2 regions of the Streptomyces alboniger genome follow, and region 2 is predicted to be linked to the other one. Evidence: predicted binding sites of a transcription regulator. Region 2 holds the regulator's gene; the other holds the start of a gene.

Region 1 (9,115 bases), 2.1 Mb from region 2:
GCTGGGCACGCTCGGCGTCGCGGCCGTCCTGCTCGCGGCCTTCGTCGCCGTCGAGGCCCGCAAGCGGGAGCCGCTGCTGCGGCTCGGCCTGCTCGGCACCGCCCACCGGCCCGTGCTCTCCGCGAACGTCTTCTCGCTACTGATGTCGTCGGGGCAGTTCGCCGCCTTCTACTTCACCTCGCTCTACCTCCAGCAGGTGATGGGGTACGGGCCGACGGCGGCCGGTGCCGCGTTCCTGCCGTTCTGCGCGGGCGTCGTGGCCGGGTCGACGGTCGCGGCCCACGCGGTCGGGCGGGTCGGCGAGCGGGCGCTGCTCGTGGCGGGCGGGCTGCTCGGGGCCGCCGGGTTCGGGTGGTTCGCGCTGACGGTCGAGGCGGGCGGTACGTTCCTCGGCTCGATCCTCGGACCCTCGCTGGTCGCGAGTGTCGGCATCGGCATGTGCTTCGTACCGCTGGGCACGGCCGCGACCAGCGGGGTCGCCCCCGAGGAGGCCGGCATGGCCTCCGGGCTGCTCAACAGCTCGCGTCAGCTCGGCGGCTCGCTCGGCCTCGCGGTCCTGGTCACGGTCGCGGCGAACGTCACCGGCACGGGGACCGACCGGGCCTCCCTCGCCGAGGGGCACGCGGCGGCCTTCGCGGTGTCCGCGGGACTGCTGGTGGCGGCCGCGCTGGGGACGGCCGTGCTGCACGGCCGCCGTCCGTCGTCGCCCGTGCCGCCGGCGCGGGACAGCGCCCCGGACCTCACGGGGCCGGGTGGCCGATCAGCATCGTGGGCGCCCCGGCCACCCGCGTCAGGAACACCGTCGCCGCGTTCTTCCCCCGCGGCTTCACCTTGCGGCGCAGTTCCTCCGGTTCCACCGCCGAGCCCCGCTTCTTCACCGTCAGGATCCCGACCTCCCGCTCCCGGAGCAGGGCCTTCAGCTTCTTGACACCGAAGGGGAGCCGGTCGGTGATCTCGTACGCCACCGCGTAGGGCGTCGCGTGCAGCGCGTCGGACGTGACGTACGCGATGGTCTCGTCGATCAGTCCGCCGCCGACCCGCGCCGCGACCTCGGCGACCAGATGCGCACGGATGACGGCGCCGTCCGGCTCGTACAGGTACCGCCCCACGGGCCGCACCTCGGGGTCGGGAAGCATCGCGTCGAGGGAGCTCCACAGGGAGACGTCTTGGGGCAGGAGCGTCGCGCGGTGCGAGGCGGGCGCGTCCGTGCCGAACCACAGCACGGCCTCCTTCACATCGCCGCCGTCCGAGATCCACTCGGCCTCGGTCCCCGCGGGGATCGCCTCGTGCGGGATCCCGGGGGCGATCTTCAGCGCGGCGCGCGGGGCCTTGCGGGCCGCCTGGACCGCCCAGGACAGCGGCGGGGAGTAGGACTCCGGATCGAAGATGCGGCCGCGCTTGGAGGAGCGCCGCGCCGGGTCCACGAACACCGCGTCGTACGCCGATGTGTCCACGTCCGTGACATCGGCCTCCCGGACCTCGATGAGGTCGGCGAGCCCGAGCGCCTCGGCGTTGGCACGGGCGACCGCGCAGGTCAGCGGGGAGCGGTCGACGGCGAGCACGGAGATCCCGGCCCGTGCCAGGGCGATCGCGTCACCGCCGATGCCGCAGCACAGGTCGGCGAGGGTACGCACCCCCAGGCTCCTGAAGCTCTCGGCGCGGTGCGTGGCGACGGAGGCGCGGGTGGACTGCTCGACGCCGTCCGGCGTGAAGAACATCCGGCCCGCGTCCTTCGCGCCGAACTTCGCCGCCGCCCGCCGGCGCAGCCGCGCCTGGCCGAGGGCGGCCGAGACGAGCGGCGCCGGGTGCTCGCGGCGCAGCCGGGTGGCGGCGGCCAGCTCCTGCGCGGGCTCCACGTCCCGCACCTCGTCGAGCAGGGCCCGGCCCGCTTCGGTGCGCAGGGCGGCGAAGGCGGCGAGGGGATCGTCGAGGCCGGCGTCCTCGGTGCCTCCGGTGGCGCGGTGGGCGGCAGGGGCGCTCGGCGGCGGCGTGTTCGGGTCGTTCACCCGCCCCATTGTGGGCCAGTCGGTGGATGGTGCGCGGCCGGTGGCGGTGTCGGCCCCGGGGCACGCCGGTGAGCTGCGAGGATCCGGCGCCATGCAACTCGTACGACAAAAGGAAGAATCCGCCGCACGGCGGAAGAATCAGACGCGTGCCGTCGTGGCGGTGCTGACCGTCACGGCGATCGCCTCGGGCTGCGCCTCCGCGGGCGGCTCGGACGCCGTGAAGCCCGCCCACGGCCAGCAGCCGCTCAAGGCCCCGCCCGCCAGGGCCCTCGACTCCTACGCCCATCAGCTCGCCGTCACCCAGGCCGCCCGGGTCGCGGCCGCCAAGCGCTGGCGCCTCGCCAAGACCCCGCTGGCGGCGCCCGCGCCACCCAGGAAGAAGCCGCGGCTCAAGACCCGCAAGGGCTTCGAGGTCAAGGGCCAGGCCAAGCTGCCGCCGGTCTTCACTACCATCCCGACCAAGCAGAAGGTCGTCTTCCTCACCATCGACGACGGCGCCGAGAAGGACCCGGCGCTGCTGAGGATGATGAGCGACCTGAGGATCCCGTACACCGCCTTCCTCAGTGACTACCTGGTCAAGGAGGACTACGCGTACTTCAAGAAGATGCAGTCGCGCGGGGTCACCCTGAACAACCACACCCTCAATCACCGCTACATGCCCGGCCTCTCGTACAAGAGCCAGCGCCGCGAGATCTGCGGCATGCAGGACACCATCGAGAAGCGCTACGGCAAGCGGCCCGAACTCTTCCGCCCGCCGTACGGCAACTACAACGACGACACGCTGCGCGCCGCGAAGTCCTGCGGCATCAAGGCCGTGCCGCTGTGGAACGCGGAGGTCTTCGCCGACCGCATGGAGTACCGCGAGTGGGACCGTGACCTGCACCCCGGCGACATCATCCTCACCCACTTCAGGGGCCGCGAGGACTGGAAGGGCACCATGCCCGACATGGTCCGCAGGCTCATGAAGACGGTCACGGGCAAGGGGTACGCGGTGGCCAGGCTGGAGGACTACCTGTGACCCGGCGGGCGCGAGCGCACCGCCGCCTCCTCGCCGGGGCCCTGCTGTGCGGAGTACTCGCGCCCGCGCTGCTGACGTCCTGCGCGGAATCGGTCGACCCGATCGAGCGACTGGGCAGAAAGGCGGCGGAGAAACTACCGAGCCGCGAGCCCGCGGTCACCGGCGCGCCGAACGCTCTCGACCGCTGTCCACGGGAAACGAGGCCTCCGCGGGCCGCGGGAAGGGAACCCGGCGTCACCGAGAGCCGTTGCCCCGAACGAGGGAAAACACCGCCCGCCCCGGCGGCCCGGGGCACCGCGATCCGCTGAAGCCGGACGCAGTCGATTGGCACTCCGCTTGACCGAGTGCTAATCGCCGTCCTAGTCTCGCTTCTGGCACTCCCCGTTGGAGAGTGCCAATAGCGACGGGCAGGTCCGGCACCCGCGACGACGGATCCACCTGGTCGCCACACCTAAGACTGTTAACCCCGTGAGATCTCCGAAGGGGGAGACCGGATCGTGACGACCACCAGCTCCAAGGTTGCCATCAAGCCGCTCGAGGACCGCATTGTGGTCCAGCCGCTCGACGCCGAGCAGACCACGGCCTCCGGCCTGGTCATTCCGGACACCGCCAAGGAGAAGCCCCAGGAGGGCGTCGTCCTGGCCGTGGGCCCGGGCCGCTTCGAGAACGGCGAGCGTCTGCCGCTCGACGTGAAGACCGGCGACATCGTGCTGTACAGCAAGTACGGCGGCACCGAGGTGAAGTACAGCGGCGAGGAGTACCTCGTCCTCTCGGCTCGCGACGTGCTCGCGATCGTCGAGAAGTAATTCACCGCTTCACCTGCATCACCTGCTTCACCAGCAGATTTGCTTTTTGAGCTGCGCCCCTGGTCACCCCGCTGATTGCCGGGCGGCGAGGGGCGCGGTTCGTTCACCCGAGTTTTCGAGAGGGCTGAATCGCTCCCATGGCGAAGATCCTGAAGTTCGACGAGGACGCCCGTCGCGCCCTTGAGCGCGGCGTCAACAAGCTTGCCGACACGGTCAAGGTGACGATCGGCCCCCGCGGCCGCAACGTCGTCATCGACAAGAAGTTCGGCGCCCCGACCATCACCAACGACGGCGTCACCATCGCCCGTGAGGTCGAGGTCGAGGACCCGTACGAGAACCTCGGCGCCCAGCTGGTGAAGGAGGTGGCGACCAAGACCAACGACATCGCTGGCGACGGCACCACCACCGCCACCGTGCTCGCCCAGGCCCTGGTCAAGGAAGGCCTGCGCAACGTCGCAGCCGGCGCCTCCCCGGCCGCCCTGAAGAAGGGCATCGACGCCGCCGTCGCGGCCGTCTCCGAGGAACTGCTCGCCACCGCCCGCCCGATCGACGACAAGGCCGACATCGCGGCCGTCGCCGGTCTGTCGGCCCAGGACCCGCAGGTCGGCGAGCTGATCGCCGAGGCGATGGACAAGGTCGGCAAGGACGGTGTCATCACCGTCGAGGAGTCCAACACCTTCGGCCTGGAGCTGGACTTCACCGAGGGCATGGCCTTCGACAAGGGCTACCTGTCCCCGTACATGGTCTCCGACCAGGAGCGTATGGAGGCCGTCCTCGACGACCCGTACATCCTGATCCACCAGGGCAAGATCTCCTCCATCCAGGACCTCCTGCCGCTGCTCGAGAAGGTCATCCAGGCCAACTCCTCGAAGCCGCTCCTGATCATCGCCGAGGACGTCGAGGGCGAGGCCCTGTCGACCCTGGTCGTGAACAAGATCCGCGGCACGTTCAACGCCGTCGCGGTGAAGGCCCCCGGCTTCGGCGACCGCCGCAAGGCGATGCTCGGCGACATGGCCACCCTCACGGGCGGCACCGTCATCGCCGAGGAGGTCGGCCTCAAGCTCGACCAGGTCGGCCTGGACGTGCTCGGCACCGCCCGCCGCGTCACCATCACCAAGGACGACACCACGATCGTCGACGGCGGCGGCAACAAGGCCGACGTCGAGGGCCGCGTCGCCCAGATCAAGGCCGAGATCGAGGCCACGGACTCCGACTGGGACCGCGAGAAGCTCCAGGAGCGCCTCGCGAAGCTGGCCGGCGGCGTGTGCGTCATCAAGGTCGGCGCCGCCACCGAGGTGGAGCTGAAGGAGAAGAAGCACCGTCTGGAGGACGCCATCTCCGCGACCCGCGCCGCGGTCGAGGAGGGCATCGTCTCCGGTGGTGGCTCCGCTCTGGTCCACGCCGTCAAGGTCCTCGAGGGCAACCTCGACAAGACCGGCGACGAGGCCACGGGTGTCGCGGTCGTCCGCCGCGCCGCCGTCGAGCCGCTGCGCTGGATCGCCGAGAACGCCGGCCTGGAGGGTTACGTCATCACCTCCAAGGTCGCCGAGCTGGACAAGGGCTTCGGCTTCAACGCCGCGACCGGCGAGTACGGCGACCTGGTCAAGGCCGGCGTCATCGACCCGGTCAAGGTCACGCGCTCCGCGCTGGAGAACGCCGCGTCCATCGCCTCCCTGCTCCTGACGACCGAGACCCTGGTCGTCGAGAAGCCGGCGGAGGAAGAGGCGGAGGCCGGGCACGGCCACGGCCACGGTCACTCGCACTGACCGCTGCGCTCGCTTGAACGGTGACTGAGGCCCGGCTCCCTTGCGGGGGAGCCGGGCCTCAGCCTTTTCGGGGCGCGTCTGCCGGGTTGCGCTGTCTTTGCCGGGTGCGGGGAACTGCGCGAGGACGGACCACGGCCCGCGGTCGGCGACGAGCACCGACCCGGCAGACGCGAGGCCCATAAGACCTACTGAGGCCCGTACTTCCGCCCCGTGCGGGACGTGACGCCTCCCAGGAGGGACCTCGGCGCCACCTTCGCCAGGCCCATCAGGGCCTTGTAGCGCGGATCGGGGATGGAGACGGTCCGGCCCCGCGCCAAGTCGGCCAGCGCCGCCGCCACCAGCTTGTCCGCGTCGAGCCACATCCAGTTGGGGATGTTGGACGTGCCCATCCCGGCCCGCTCGTGGAACTCCGTACGCACGAAGCCGGGGCACAGCGCCATCAGCCGCACCCCGCTGCCCGCCAGGTCCTTCGCCGCGCCCTGCGTGAACTGCACGACCCACGCCTTCGAGGCGCCGTACGTGCCGCGCGGTACGAACGCCGCGACCGACGCGACGTTCACCACTCCGCCCCGCCCGCGCTCCCGCATCGGCTCCGCGGCCGCCGACGTCAGCCGCAGCACCGCCTCGCAGTGCACCTTGAGCATGGTCAGCTCGTCGGCCATCGGGACTTCCAGGTACCGGCCCTTGTTGCCGAACCCCGCGTTGTTGATCAGCAGATCGACCGGGTCCCTGCGGTTCGCCAGCCGCTTCTCGACGGTTTCGATGCCGCCGTCGGTGGCGAGGTCCGCCGTGAGGACCTCCGCCTCGATGCCGTGCCGGTCGTGCAGTTCGGTCGCCTGCTCGCGCAGCCGCTTGGTGTCGCGCGCCACCAGGACGAGGTTGTGGCCGTCGCCGGCGAGGCGTCGCGCGAAGGCGGCGCCGATGCCGGCGGTGGATCCCGTGATCAGAGCCGTAGTCATGGACCAAGGCTAGTGAGCCCCGATGACAGGCGTGTGACACACGCACCCCACTGCCTCAAAGGAGCGTCGCGACATTTCGTGGCAGGCCCAAGCCTCGCTTATGCTCGGAGCATGATCGAGGCCCGTCATCTCCGTGTCCTGCGCGCCGTGGCCACCACCGGCTCCTTCTCGGCCGCGGCCCGCGAACTCGGCTGCACCCAGCCCGCGGTGAGCCAGCAGATGAAGGCCCTCGAATCCTCCACGGGCACGCCGTTGCTGATCCGTACCGGCCGCGAAATGCGCCTGACGCAGGCGGGGGAAGCCCTGGTCAGGCATGCCACGGGCATCCTCGCCGGGCTCACCGCCGCGGAGGAGGAGGTCGCCGCCATCGCGGGCCTGCGCGCGGGCCGGGTCCGGCTCGTCTCGTTCCCCAGCGGCAGTTCGACGCTCGTCCCCGGCGCCCTCGCGGCGCTGCGCGCGGCCCACCCGGGCACGCGTGTCTCCCTCGTCGAGGCCGAGCCGCCGCGCTCGGTGGAGATGCTGCGCGAGGGCGACTGCGATGTGGCGCTGGCGTTTCGCTACGACGGCGCGTCCGAGGGCGCGTCCGCGGCGGAGGAGTGGGACGACCTCGTCGTACGGCCCCTGCTCGCGGACCGGCTCGTCGGTCTCGTACCCGAGGGGCACCGGCTCGCCGGGGCAGAGGCGGTCACCATCGGGGAATTCGCCGACGAGCCGTGGATCGCGGGCTGCCCGCGCTGCCGCAGGCAACTGGTCGAGGTCTGCGAGGCCGCCGGCTTCGTGCCCCGGATCGATTTCGCGACCGACGACTACCCCGCGGTGATCGGCCTGGTCGGCGCGGGCCTGGGGGTCGCGGTGCTGCCCGAACTCGCGATCGAGTCGGTACGTCCCAGGGGCGCCCGCACGGTGACGGTGGAGCCCGCGGTGCGGCGGGAGATCGTCGCGCTCACGCTGCCGGACCTGGCGCAGGTGCCGGCCGTCGCCGCCACGCTGGACCACCTCGCGCGGGCGGCGGCGCGCTGACGGGCAGCCGCCGGCCCGAGCGTTTGCAGAAACGTTCCTTCAGTGGGATGACACGGCATCTCAGTGGTGCGTGACAGGTCTCCCCGCCGACGCCGCCGCCGTCACCAGGCGATTGCGCGCCCGCCCCATGAGTTCCTCGCGCTCGTCCTCCGTCAGTCCGCCCCATACGCCGTACGGCTCGCGCACCGCGAGTGCGTGAGCGGCGCACTCCGCGCGCACCGGGCACCGCATGCAGACCTCCTTGGCGGAGTTCTCTCGCGCGCTGCGCGCCGCGCCCCGCTCGCCCTCCGGGTGGAAGAAGAGCGAGCTGTCGACCCCGCGGCAGGCCGCGAGGAGCTGCCAGTCCCACAGATCTGCGTTCGGTCCGGGAAGGCGGGAGAAATCTGCCATTGCTGGTCCCCTTGAAGCCGTTCTGACGCGGATACGGTGCCCATGACCGTCATGACCGTACATCTACTGTCTAAGGAGATGAAAATATGACTCATTGCGAATCTAGCCATAGACACCGGCAAAAGGGAAGAAAAGGCGCTAAATGGGGCATAGCTTGTGATGAAACCTTGAGGGTGTGCCGCACGCTCTGCGCTGTGTCCGCGCCCTCACGTAGAGTGCCGAAGATGGCTGACTGCCCCGTAACTCTTTCGGGTGACCGTCGTTGAGAGTGCGAGGCGGTTGAAAGAACAAGCGCTCGGGCAGGTGTCCGAGAGCGTCAACCGCACAGGTGACGAATATGTACCAGCCTGGAGGCTCAAGGTGACGCGCAGCAGCTGTGAGAGCCGCGGAGGACAGTCATGACATCCGTCCTCGTCTGCGACGACTCCCCGCTTGCCCGAGAGGCGCTCCGCCGCGCGGTCGCGACCGTGCCCGGTGTCGAGCGTGTGACGACGGCGGCCAACGGCGAGGAAGTCCTCCGCCGCTGGGGTGCCGACCGCTCGGACCTGATTCTGATGGACGTACGCATGCCCGGTCTGGGCGGCGTCGAGACCGTCCGGCGGCTGCTGTCCGCCGACCCCGGTGCGCGCATCATCATGCTCACCGTCGCCGAGGACCTGGACGGGGTCGCGCTCGCGGTCGCCGCCGGTGCCCGCGGCTATCTGCACAAGGACGCCTCGCGCGCCGAACTGCGCGCGACGGTCACGCAGGCGCTCGCCGACCCGACGTGGCGGCTCGCCCCGCGCAGACTGCGCTCGGCCGAGATGGGCGCCGCGCCCACGCTCACCGCGCGTGAGATCCAGGTCCTAGAGGGCATGAGTCACGGCCGTTCGAACGCGGAGATCGGGCGCGAGCTCTTCCTCTCCGAGGACACGGTGAAGACGCACGCCAGGCGGCTCTTCAAGAAGCTCGGCGCCTCGGACCGGGCGCACGCGGTGGCGCTCGGCTTCCGCTGGGGTCTGGTCCGCTGAGTGTGCCGCAGCGGGGGCCCGGCCCTCCCCGCCCGCCATGCGGTGGGCGGGGTGACCGACGCCCGCCGCACCCCTCCTCGGGAGCGGTTGCTGTCGCTTCGCGGCCGATGCCGCATCCTTGAGGTGTGGAGTTCCTCGGG
Region 2 (9,115 bases):
AGAACGATCCGCCCGCTCGCCGGCAGTTCCGCGGTGGCCAGCGGCTCGCTGCCCTCCTCGTGCAGGACGGCCGCGAAGTCGGCGCCCGTGAGGAGGGCGGCGACCTGCTTGGTGGAGGCCGCGTCCGCCACCTCCGGGAAGCGCACGCGGCGCGACTGCTTGCCCGCCTCGCGCGCGGTGGCCCGCCACTTGGCCAGCGCCTTGAGGCCGCGCTCGCCCTTCCACTGCGTGATGCAGCGCGACGCGGTCCACGGCACGACCGCGTCGACGCCGGTCTCGGTCATGGTCTCGACGGCGAGTTCACCGCGGTCGCCCTTGGGCAGCGCCTGGACGACGGTGATCCGCGGCTCCGCCTCGGGCTCCTCGGCCACGGAGCCCATCGTCACGACGAGCCGGTCCTTGCCCTCCGTCTCCAGGACCACGCACTCCGCCCACCGTCCGGCGCCGTCGGTCAGGACGACGTCCTCACCGGCGCGCAGCCGCTTCACGGAGACGGCGTGCCGCCCTTCGGGCCCATCGAGTACGTACCGTCCGCCGCCGCGCACATCCCCGTCGAACCGTTCGACGACGAACACGGGGGCGGTCACGCCGCACCGTCCCGCGTCGACGCGCCCTGGGCCTCGGCCAGTTCGGCCGCGAGGACCTCCACGAGCTGTCCGGCGGGCAGTTCCCTGGCGAGCCGGTGGCCCTGCCCGGCCCAGAGCGCCATGCCCTGCGCGTCACCGGCCTTCGCGGCGGCCTTGCGCAGGCCGCTGGTGAGGTGGTGCACCTGGGGGTAGGCGGCGGGCGCGTACGGGCCGTGCTCGCGCATGAACCGGTTGACGAGGCCGCGCGCGGGCCGTCCGGAGAACGCCCGGGTCAGCTCGGTCCGCAGGAACATCGGATTGGTCATGGCCCGCTTGTGCAGGAGGTTGGCGCCCGACTCCGGGGTGACCAGGAACGCCGTGCCGAGCTGGGCGGCGTCCGCACCGGCCGCGAGCACCGCGGCGATCTGCGCGCCGCGCATCAGGCCGCCTGTCGCGACGATGGGAATCTGCACGGTCTCGCGGACCTGCGTGATGAGGGAGAGCAGCCCGATCCCCGCACCGTCGGCCTCGGGGTTGTCCTTGTGGGTGCCCTGGTGCCCGCCCGCCTCGATGCCCTGCACACAGACGGCGTCGGCACCGGCCCACTGGGCGGCCTGGGCCTCCTCGGGCGTGGTGACGGTGACGACGGTGAGGGTGCCGACGCGCGCGAGGGAGTCGAGGACGTCGCGGGTCGGGCAGCCGAAGGTGAAGGAGACGACCGGCACCGGGTCGTCGAGCAGGATCGCGAGCTTGGCGTCGTACCCGTCGTCGCGCCCGCTGTCCGGGTCGCCGAGCTGCGTCTCGTACCAGGTGGCCTCACCGGCGAGCTGGCTGCGGTACACGTCGACGGCCGCGGCGTCCGCGTACTCGGGCTGCGGCATGAAGAGATTGACGCCGAAGGGCCGCGAGGTCAGGCCCCGCAACTGCTTGACCTCCTGGTACATCCCGTCGGCGGTCTTGTACCCGGCGGCGAGGAACCCCAGCCCACCGGCCTCGGAAACGGCCGCGGCCAACTGCGGACAGGAGGCACCGCCCGCCATGGGGGCCTGCACGATCGGAAGGCGACACAGCTCGGTCAGCACGGAGGACATAACGGCATCGTGCCACGCCCCCACCAGCCAACCGAATCGCACCCCGCAAGGGGCGCGAACAAGCCCCGTAAGGGGCGCGGGGCCGTGACACAAGCGGCTCCGCCGCGGGGCGCGAACAAGCCCCGTAAGGGGCGCGGGGAACTGCGCGAGCAACCACAACGCACCCGCGGGAAAGACAACAAAGCGCCCCCGGCACGGGAAGACCCCGCGCCGGGGGCAAGCGGCACCACCCAAGGCGCTACCGCCCGTTGAACGCATCCTTCAGCCGAGAGAAAAGCCCCTGCTGCCCCGGCTGAAACTGCCCCGTGGGCCGCTCCTCGCCCCGCAGCTGCGCAAGCTCCCGCAGCACCCGCTCCTGCTCGGGATCGAGCTTCGTCGGCGTGAGCACCTCGACGTGAACGATGAGGTCACCGCGCCCACCGCCCCGCAGATGCGTGATGCCACGCCCGTGCAGCGGGATCGACTGCCCGGACTGGGTGCCGGGGCGGATGTCGACCTCCTCCATGCCGTCGAGCGTCTTCAGCGGCACCTTCGTGCCGAGCGCCGCCGCCGTCATCGGGATGGTGACCGTGCAGTGCAGGTCGTCGCCGCGCCGCTGGAAGACGTCGTGCGGCAGCTCGTGGATCTCGACGTAGAGGTCACCGGCGGGCCCGCCGCCGGGCCCGACCTCGCCCTCGCCCGCGAGCTGGATCCGCGTGCCGTTGTCCACACCGGCGGGGATCTTCACCGTCAGCGTCCGGCGCGACCGGATGCGGCCGTCACCGGCGCACTCCGGGCACGGCGTCGGCACGACCGTGCCGAACCCCTGGCACTGCGGGCACGGCCGCGAGGTCATGACCTGGCCGAGGAAGGACCGCGTGACCTGCGACACCTCACCGCGACCGCGGCACATGTCACACGTCTGAGCGGACGTCCCCGGCGCGGCACCCTCACCGCTACAGGTCGTACACACCACGGCGGTGTCGACCTGGATGTCCTTGGTGGTCCCGAAGGCGGCCTCGTCGAGGTCGATCTCCAGCCGGATCATGGCGTCCTGGCCGCGACGCGTGCGCGAGCGCGGTCCGCGCTGCGACGCCGTCCCGAAGAACGCGTCCATGATGTCGGAGAAGTTGCCGAAGCCACCGGCGCCGAAGCCGCCCGCGCCTCCGCCGCCCGCCTGGGACAGGGGGTCGCCGCCGAGGTCGTAGACCTGCTTCTTCTGCGGGTCCGACAACACCTCGTACGCGGCGTTGATCTCCTTGAAGCGCTCCTGAGTCTTCGGGTCCGGATTCACATCCGGGTGAAGCTCACGCGCCAGCCTCCGGAAGGCCTTCTTGATCTCGTCCTGGGAAGCGTCGCGGCGCACGCCGAGTACGGCGTAGTAGTCCGTGGCCACTTACGACTCCGCCAGGATCTGTCCGACGTAACGTGCCACTGCGCGTACTGCTCCCATCGTTCCCGGATAGTCCATGCGGGTCGGTCCGACCACGCCTAGTTTCGCGACTGCCTCGCTCCCCGAACCGTAGCCGACCGAGACCACGGAGGTGGAGCTGAGGCCCTCATGGGCGTTCTCATGACCGATCCGTACGGCCATGCCCGAATCCTGCACCTCACCAAGCAACTTGAGGAGCACGACCTGCTCCTCAAGGGCTTCGAGAACGGGCCGGATCGTGAGGGGAAAGTCATGTCCGAAGCGGGTGAGATTGGCGGTCCCGCCGATCATCAGCCGCTCCTCGGTCTCCTCGACGAGTGTTTCGAGGAGGGTGGAGAGGACCGTCGCGACCGTACCGCGGTCCTCGGTCTCGAAGCTCTCGGGCAGGTCCTGCACCAGCTGCGGCACATCCGCGAAGCGGCGGCCCGCGACCCTGCTGTTGAGGCGCGCCCGCAGATCCGCGAGCGACGTCTCGCCGAAGGGCGCCGGACAGTCGATCATCCGCTGCTCGACCCGGCCCGTGTCCGTGATCAGTACGAGCATCAGCCGGGCCGGCGCGAGCGAGAGCAGCTCCACGTGCCGCACCGTCGACCGCGTGAGCGACGGGTACTGCACGACGGCGACCTGCCGGGTCAGCTGCGCGAGCAGCCGGACCGTGCGCCCCACCACGTCGTCGAGGTCGACGGCGCCGTCGAGGAAGTTCTGGATGGCGCGCCGCTCGGGCGCGGTCATCGGCTTGACGCCCGCGAGCTTGTCGACGAAGAGGCGGTAGCCCTTGTCCGTCGGGATGCGCCCGGCGCTGGTGTGGGGCTGGGCGATGAACCCCTCCTCCTCCAGCGCCGCCATGTCGTTGCGCACCGTGGCCGGGGAGACGCCGAGACTGTGCCGCTCGGTGAGCGCCTTGGAGCCGACCGGCTCCTCCGTCCCGACATAGTCGTGGACGATGGCGCGCAGCACTTCGAGCCTGCGTTCACTGAGCATCGCGCACACCTCCAGCCGTCATCCGTCGCGGTGGTCCCCTGCCTGGCACTCAACGCGGGTGAGTGCCAGCCTGTCAAAAGGTCAGTGTACGGCCGTCGGGTACGGCCCCGGCAAGGCCGGACGCCACCGGACCCCATCGAGCCGTCCGGGCCCGCCCGAGCGGCCGTGCCGAGGCGCACCACAGCGGCTAGCGTCACCGTATGGATGTGGAACCGGCATGGGAAGCCGCGGGCTGGGAACGGCTCGCGCCGCGGGTGGGGCGGTGCCGCCTGCCGGTCTGGGACTGCACGGCGGGCCTCGTCGTCGGCGACGACGCCGCTCTGATGATCGAGGCGGGGTCGAGCCTGGCGGAGGGCGCGGCGCTGCGGACGCGGGCCGGGGAGATCCTCGGCGGGGGCCGCCGCGTGACGCATCTCGCGTTGACGCACCCGCACTTCGACCACGTCCTCGGGGCCGCGGCCTTCGCGGGGGTGGAGGTGTACGGCGCGGTGGGCATCGACACGGTGTTCGCCAGGGGCGCCGACGAGCTGCGGGCGGACGCGGTGCGGCACGGCGTGGACCCGGAGGCCGCGGCGGAGGCGGCGGACCTCCTCGTCCACCCGCGCCACTTGGTGTCCGGCGAGTGGACGCTCGACCTCGGCGGCGGCGTGCAGGTCCTCCTCGCGAACGTGGGCCCCGGCCACTCGGGCCACGACCTGGTGGTCCTGGTGGCCGGTGGCGACGGCGGGCGGGAGATCGTCTTCTGCGGTGACCTGGTCGAGGAGTCGGGGGAACCGCAGGCCGGTCCGGACGCGGTGCCCTCGCAGTGGCCGGCGGCGCTGGACCGGCTGCTCGGCCTGGGCGGGGAGGACGCGCGGTATGTGCCGGGGCACGGTGCGGTGGTGGACGCGGCTTTTGTCCGTGCGCAGCGCGCCACACTGGCGGCCCGCTTCGGCGTGTCGTAGCGGGCGGTCCGCGCCTTTTTCCTATCGTCGCCGGAATGCGCCCACCCGTCTCCCGCCGCCACCCCTCCGAGGGCCCTCCGGGCCCGCAGCGCCGTATGTACTCCGCCGATCTCACACCACCTTGGAAGAAGCCGAAGCCCGTACCGGAGGTGGCGGCGGACGCCGGCCTCGTGGTGGAGGAGCTGAGCACCGGTTTCTGCGGGGCGGTGATCCGCTGCGAGAAGACGGCGCAGGGCCCGACGGTGACGCTGGAGGACCGCTTCGGCAAGCACCGGGTCTTCCCGATGGAGCCTCGGGGTTTCCTCCTGGAGGGCAGGACGGTCACGCTCGTGCGCCCCTCGACGGCTCCGGCTTCCCCCGTACGTCCTTCTCGCACCGCGTCCGGCTCGGTGGCCGTGCCCGGGGCGCGGGCCAGGGTCGCCCGAGCCGGCCGCATCTACGTGGAGGGCCGCCACGACGCGGAGTTGGTCGAGCGAGTATGGGGTGACGACCTGCGCATCGAGGGCGTGGTCGTCGAATACCTGGAGGGCATCGACGACCTGCCCGCGATCGTCGCGGAGTTCTCCCCGGGCCCCGACGCGCGCCTCGGCGTCCTGGTGGACCACCTGGTCCCCGGCTCCAAGGAGTCCCGCATCGCGGCCCAGGTCACCGGCGCGCACGCCCTGGTGGTCGGCCACCCCTACATCGACGTGTGGGAAGCGGTGAAACCGTCCTCGGTCGGCATCGACGCGTGGCCCAGGGTGCCGAGGGGGCGGGACTGGAAGACGGGCGTGTGCGAGGCGCTGGGCTGGCCGTCGAACACGGGGGCGGCGTGGCAGCGGATCCTGGGCTCGGTGCGCAGCTACAAGGACCTGGAGCCGGCGCTCCTCGGCCGCGTCGAGGAACTGATCGACTTCGTCACGCTCCCCTAGGGCCTGTCCGATAGATCAGTGGCCGGGGTGTGAACCGGGTTCCCCCACATGGCCGCTGCGGAAAGGTTTCGGCGTTCGCGAACGGGTGAAAGCTCGCTGCTCCCCGTCTTGAGTCGGTGGTGGCATGGACAGCCTGGGGAGGAATCCACCCCTCCGTCTAAGGATGCCCTCATGCGTTTCCGTACTTCCCTCGCCGCCGCCCTGGGCGCGCTCGCGCTCGTCGTCACCCTGCCCACCTCCGCCAACGCCGCGACCGGCCAGTTCGTCTTCACCTACAACCGCGACGGCAAGACCATCGAGGCCAGGCTCAACGACCCCAAGGGCCGCGAGTGCATCGACCTGGCCGAGGTCGCCGACCCGAGCGCGACTCCCGCGCACTCCCCGCGTAACCGCACCAACAGCATCGTCACCGTCTATAGCGACCTCGAATGCGAGGGCGAGTCCTTCTCCCTGAGGGCGTACAGCGGCTTCGGCGGCGAGGGCCTGAAGTTCCGCTCCGTCATCTTCAACCAGTAGCCCCGCCGCCGACGGCCCTTCCGGCTGCTCCAGTCTCAGTGGGTGAGCGACGGCTGGAGGGGCCCGGTGCTGCACCCAGCAGACGCTTCTTAGACATCGGCCCACCTGATCAGGGACGAATCCAAAGGCGTACGGAAGCGACGGTCACGCTGCCATGGAACACGTACGCTCTCTTGTCGAAGCGGGTGGCCACGGCCCGATAATTCTTCAACCGGTTGATCAGCCGCTCCACCTCGTTGCGACGCTTGTAGACCGTAGTGTCGAAGCCGGTGGGCCTGCCGCCCGCGCTGCCGCGCCGCTTCCGGCTGGCCCGTTGGCCCTTTCGCCCGGAAATGGTGTGCTTGATCTGCCTGCGCCGCAGATATCGGCGATTCCGGAGCGACGAGTAGGCTTTGTCGCCGCCCAGATGACCGGGGCGAGTACGAGGACCGCCACCGGCCGGCGATGCACCCTCACTCGCTTCCAGGACCGGAGCCATCTCCGGCGCGTCACCCCCCTTGCCCCGGAGTGACCAGCGTGGCCAACGGCCGCAATCCGCCCTCACCGACTACGGGGATCTTCGCCGTCAGCCCGCCCCGGGAACGGCCCAGGCCCTCGTCGGGACGGTGCTGCACCGGACGGCTGCCCTTCCCCGGAGTGCGTGGCGCCTCCCTGCGAGCGCCCGCGGCATGCTGGTGAGCCCGGCACACCGTGGAGTCCACGCTCACCATCGACCAGTCGATACCGCCGGTCGCGTCGGCATCAGCCTGGACAGCCCGCAGAACCCTCTCCCACGTGCCATCAGCATCAGTCAGATCGCCTCGCCCCACGCTGAGATGAACGATCAAGACACAAGCCAGTCACACGACCCACCGGACAGGCCCTAGCGGGACCTGGCCTCGGGGCACTTTCACGGCCTCTCCCACCCACCCGCCCGTTTACCCCGCATCAACCACTCCCGCAGAGCCCACCCGGAGACCGAGCGGGCGGGCTGGTGGGAGAGTGAGCGCCGGGCGCCCCCGACGGGCAGAGGCGGTGGAGGCGCAGAGCTAAAGCCGCAGCCTCAGGCGCCCCGCCCGCATCAGTCGACCAGGTCCCGTACCACCCCGTCCGCCAACAAGCGCCCCCGCAACGTAAGCACCGCACGCCCGCCCGCGTAGGGCCCAGGCTCCAGCAGCCCCTCCGCCAGCGCCCGGCGCGCAGCCGCGAGCCCCGCCTCCTTGAGGAGGGAAAGCGGGCAGCCCTCGCGGAGCCGCAGCTCCAGCAGGATCCGCTCGACCCTGCGGTCCTCCGCGGACAGCACCTCTCGCCCGGCCCCCGGCGACCGCCCCGCCGCGAGGGCCGACGCGTACGCCCCGGGATGTTTCACGTTCCACCAGCGCACGCCCCCGGCGTGGCTGTGCGCCCCGGGCCCGGCCCCCCACCAGTCGGCGCCCCGCCAGTACAGCTCGTTGTGCAGGCACCGCCCCGCCTCGGAGGTGGCCCAGTTGGAGACCTCGTACCACTCGAAGCCCGCGGCCCCCAGCACCTCGTCCGCGATCAGGTACCGGTCCGCGTGGACGTCGTCGTCCGTCATCGGGACCTCGCCGCGCCGGATCCGCCGCGCCAGCTGCGTACCCTCCTCCACGATCAGGGCGTACGCGCTGACGTGGTCAGGACCGGCCCCGATCGCCGCGTCCAGCGAGGCCCGCCAGTCCTCGTCCGTCTCCCCCGGCGTGCCGTAGATCAGGTCGAGGTTGACATGGTCGAAGCCCGCCGCCCGCGCCTCGGCGACGCACGCCTCGGGCCGGCCCGGCGTATGGGTACGGTCGAGCACCTTCAGCACGTGCTGTCGCGCGCTCTGCATACCGAAGGAGACGCGGTTGAAGCCTCCCTCGCGCAGCTCACTCAGATACGCCGTGTCGACCGACTCCGGGTTCGCCTCGGTCGTGATCTCCGCGTCGTCCGCGAGCCCGAACTCGTCCCGGACTGCCGCCAGCATGCGTACGAGATCCCCCGCGGCCAGCAGCGTCGGCGTACCGCCCCCGACGAACACGGTCCGCACGGGCCGCGGGTCGTCGCCGAGGACCTTGCGGGCGAGGCGCACCTCGTCCACGAGGGTGTCCGCGTAGTTGTCGCGCGAGGCGAGCACACCGCCGGAGCCGCGCAGCTCGGTCGCGGTGTAGGTGTTGAAGTCGCAGTAGCCGCAGCGCGTGGCGCAGTACGGAACGTGCAGGTAGAAGCCGAGGGGGCGGGAGGCCGCGCCCTCCAGGGCGGACGCGGGCAGCGCGCCGTCCTCGGGCATGGGCTCACCATCGGGCAGTGCGGAAGGCATACGTCGATTGTCCCGCACCGCGGGACACCCCCCCACCCGGTCCGCCGCGGAACAAGCCCCACCAGTGCGCCTGAAGCACCAGCAGCTAGTCCGCCTGAAGCACCAGCAACGCCATGTCGTCGTCCGGCGGCCGCTCCGAGAACTCGTGCACGAGCCGCCGGATCCGCTCCGCCACGAGCGCCGCGTCGAGCCCCGCGCAGTCGGCGAAGGCCTGCGCCAGGCCGTCGCCGTCGTCGAACTGGAGCCGCCCCGAGCGCCGCTCGGTCACGCCGTCCGTGACGCACAGCAGCGTGTCGCCGGTCCGCAGGTCGAAGCTCTCGCTCGTGTACGTCTCGTCGTCGACGACCCCGAGCAGCATCTGCGGGGACGCCGCCGCCCGCACCTCCCCCTCGGGCGACAGGA

The links. Region 2 encodes HrcA, which represses chaperone genes, less so after heat shock. Its sites were predicted from a motif close to TTNGCACTCNGNNNNNCNGAGTGCNAA; they were not measured.
Region 1: a site for HrcA is predicted at 3,349-3,375, ahead of groES (co-chaperone GroES). Genes of this name have one in related genera too.

What each region holds. Positions count from the first base shown of each region.
Region 1 is NZ_CP023695.1:4,713,990-4,723,104, forward strand. It holds partial or broken gene CP975_RS21205 (MFS transporter) at 1-748, shown strand, start outside; gene CP975_RS21210 (class I SAM-dependent methyltransferase) at 741-2,015, opposite strand; gene CP975_RS21215 (polysaccharide deacetylase family protein) at 2,098-3,024, shown strand; gene groES (co-chaperone GroES) at 3,522-3,830, shown strand; gene groL (chaperonin GroEL) at 3,968-5,596, shown strand; gene CP975_RS21230 (SDR family NAD(P)-dependent oxidoreductase) at 5,782-6,555, opposite strand; gene CP975_RS21235 (LysR family transcriptional regulator) at 6,667-7,575, shown strand; gene CP975_RS21240 (WhiB family transcriptional regulator) at 7,636-7,965, opposite strand; gene CP975_RS21245 (response regulator transcription factor) at 8,364-8,975, shown strand.
Region 2 is NZ_CP023695.1:2,601,147-2,610,261, forward strand. It holds gene CP975_RS11450 (16S rRNA (uracil(1498)-N(3))-methyltransferase) at 1-587, opposite strand, end outside; gene CP975_RS11455 (nitronate monooxygenase) at 584-1,657, opposite strand; gene dnaJ (molecular chaperone DnaJ) at 1,896-3,032, opposite strand; gene hrcA (heat-inducible transcriptional repressor HrcA) at 3,033-4,049, opposite strand; gene CP975_RS11470 (MBL fold metallo-hydrolase) at 4,250-4,993, shown strand; gene CP975_RS11475 (DUF3097 domain-containing protein) at 5,029-5,904, shown strand; gene CP975_RS11480 (peptidase inhibitor family I36 protein) at 6,076-6,420, shown strand; partial or broken gene CP975_RS11485 (IS5 family transposase) at 6,530-7,205, opposite strand; gene hemW (radical SAM family heme chaperone HemW) at 7,481-8,713, opposite strand; gene CP975_RS11495 (SpoIIE family protein phosphatase) at 8,799-9,115, opposite strand, start outside.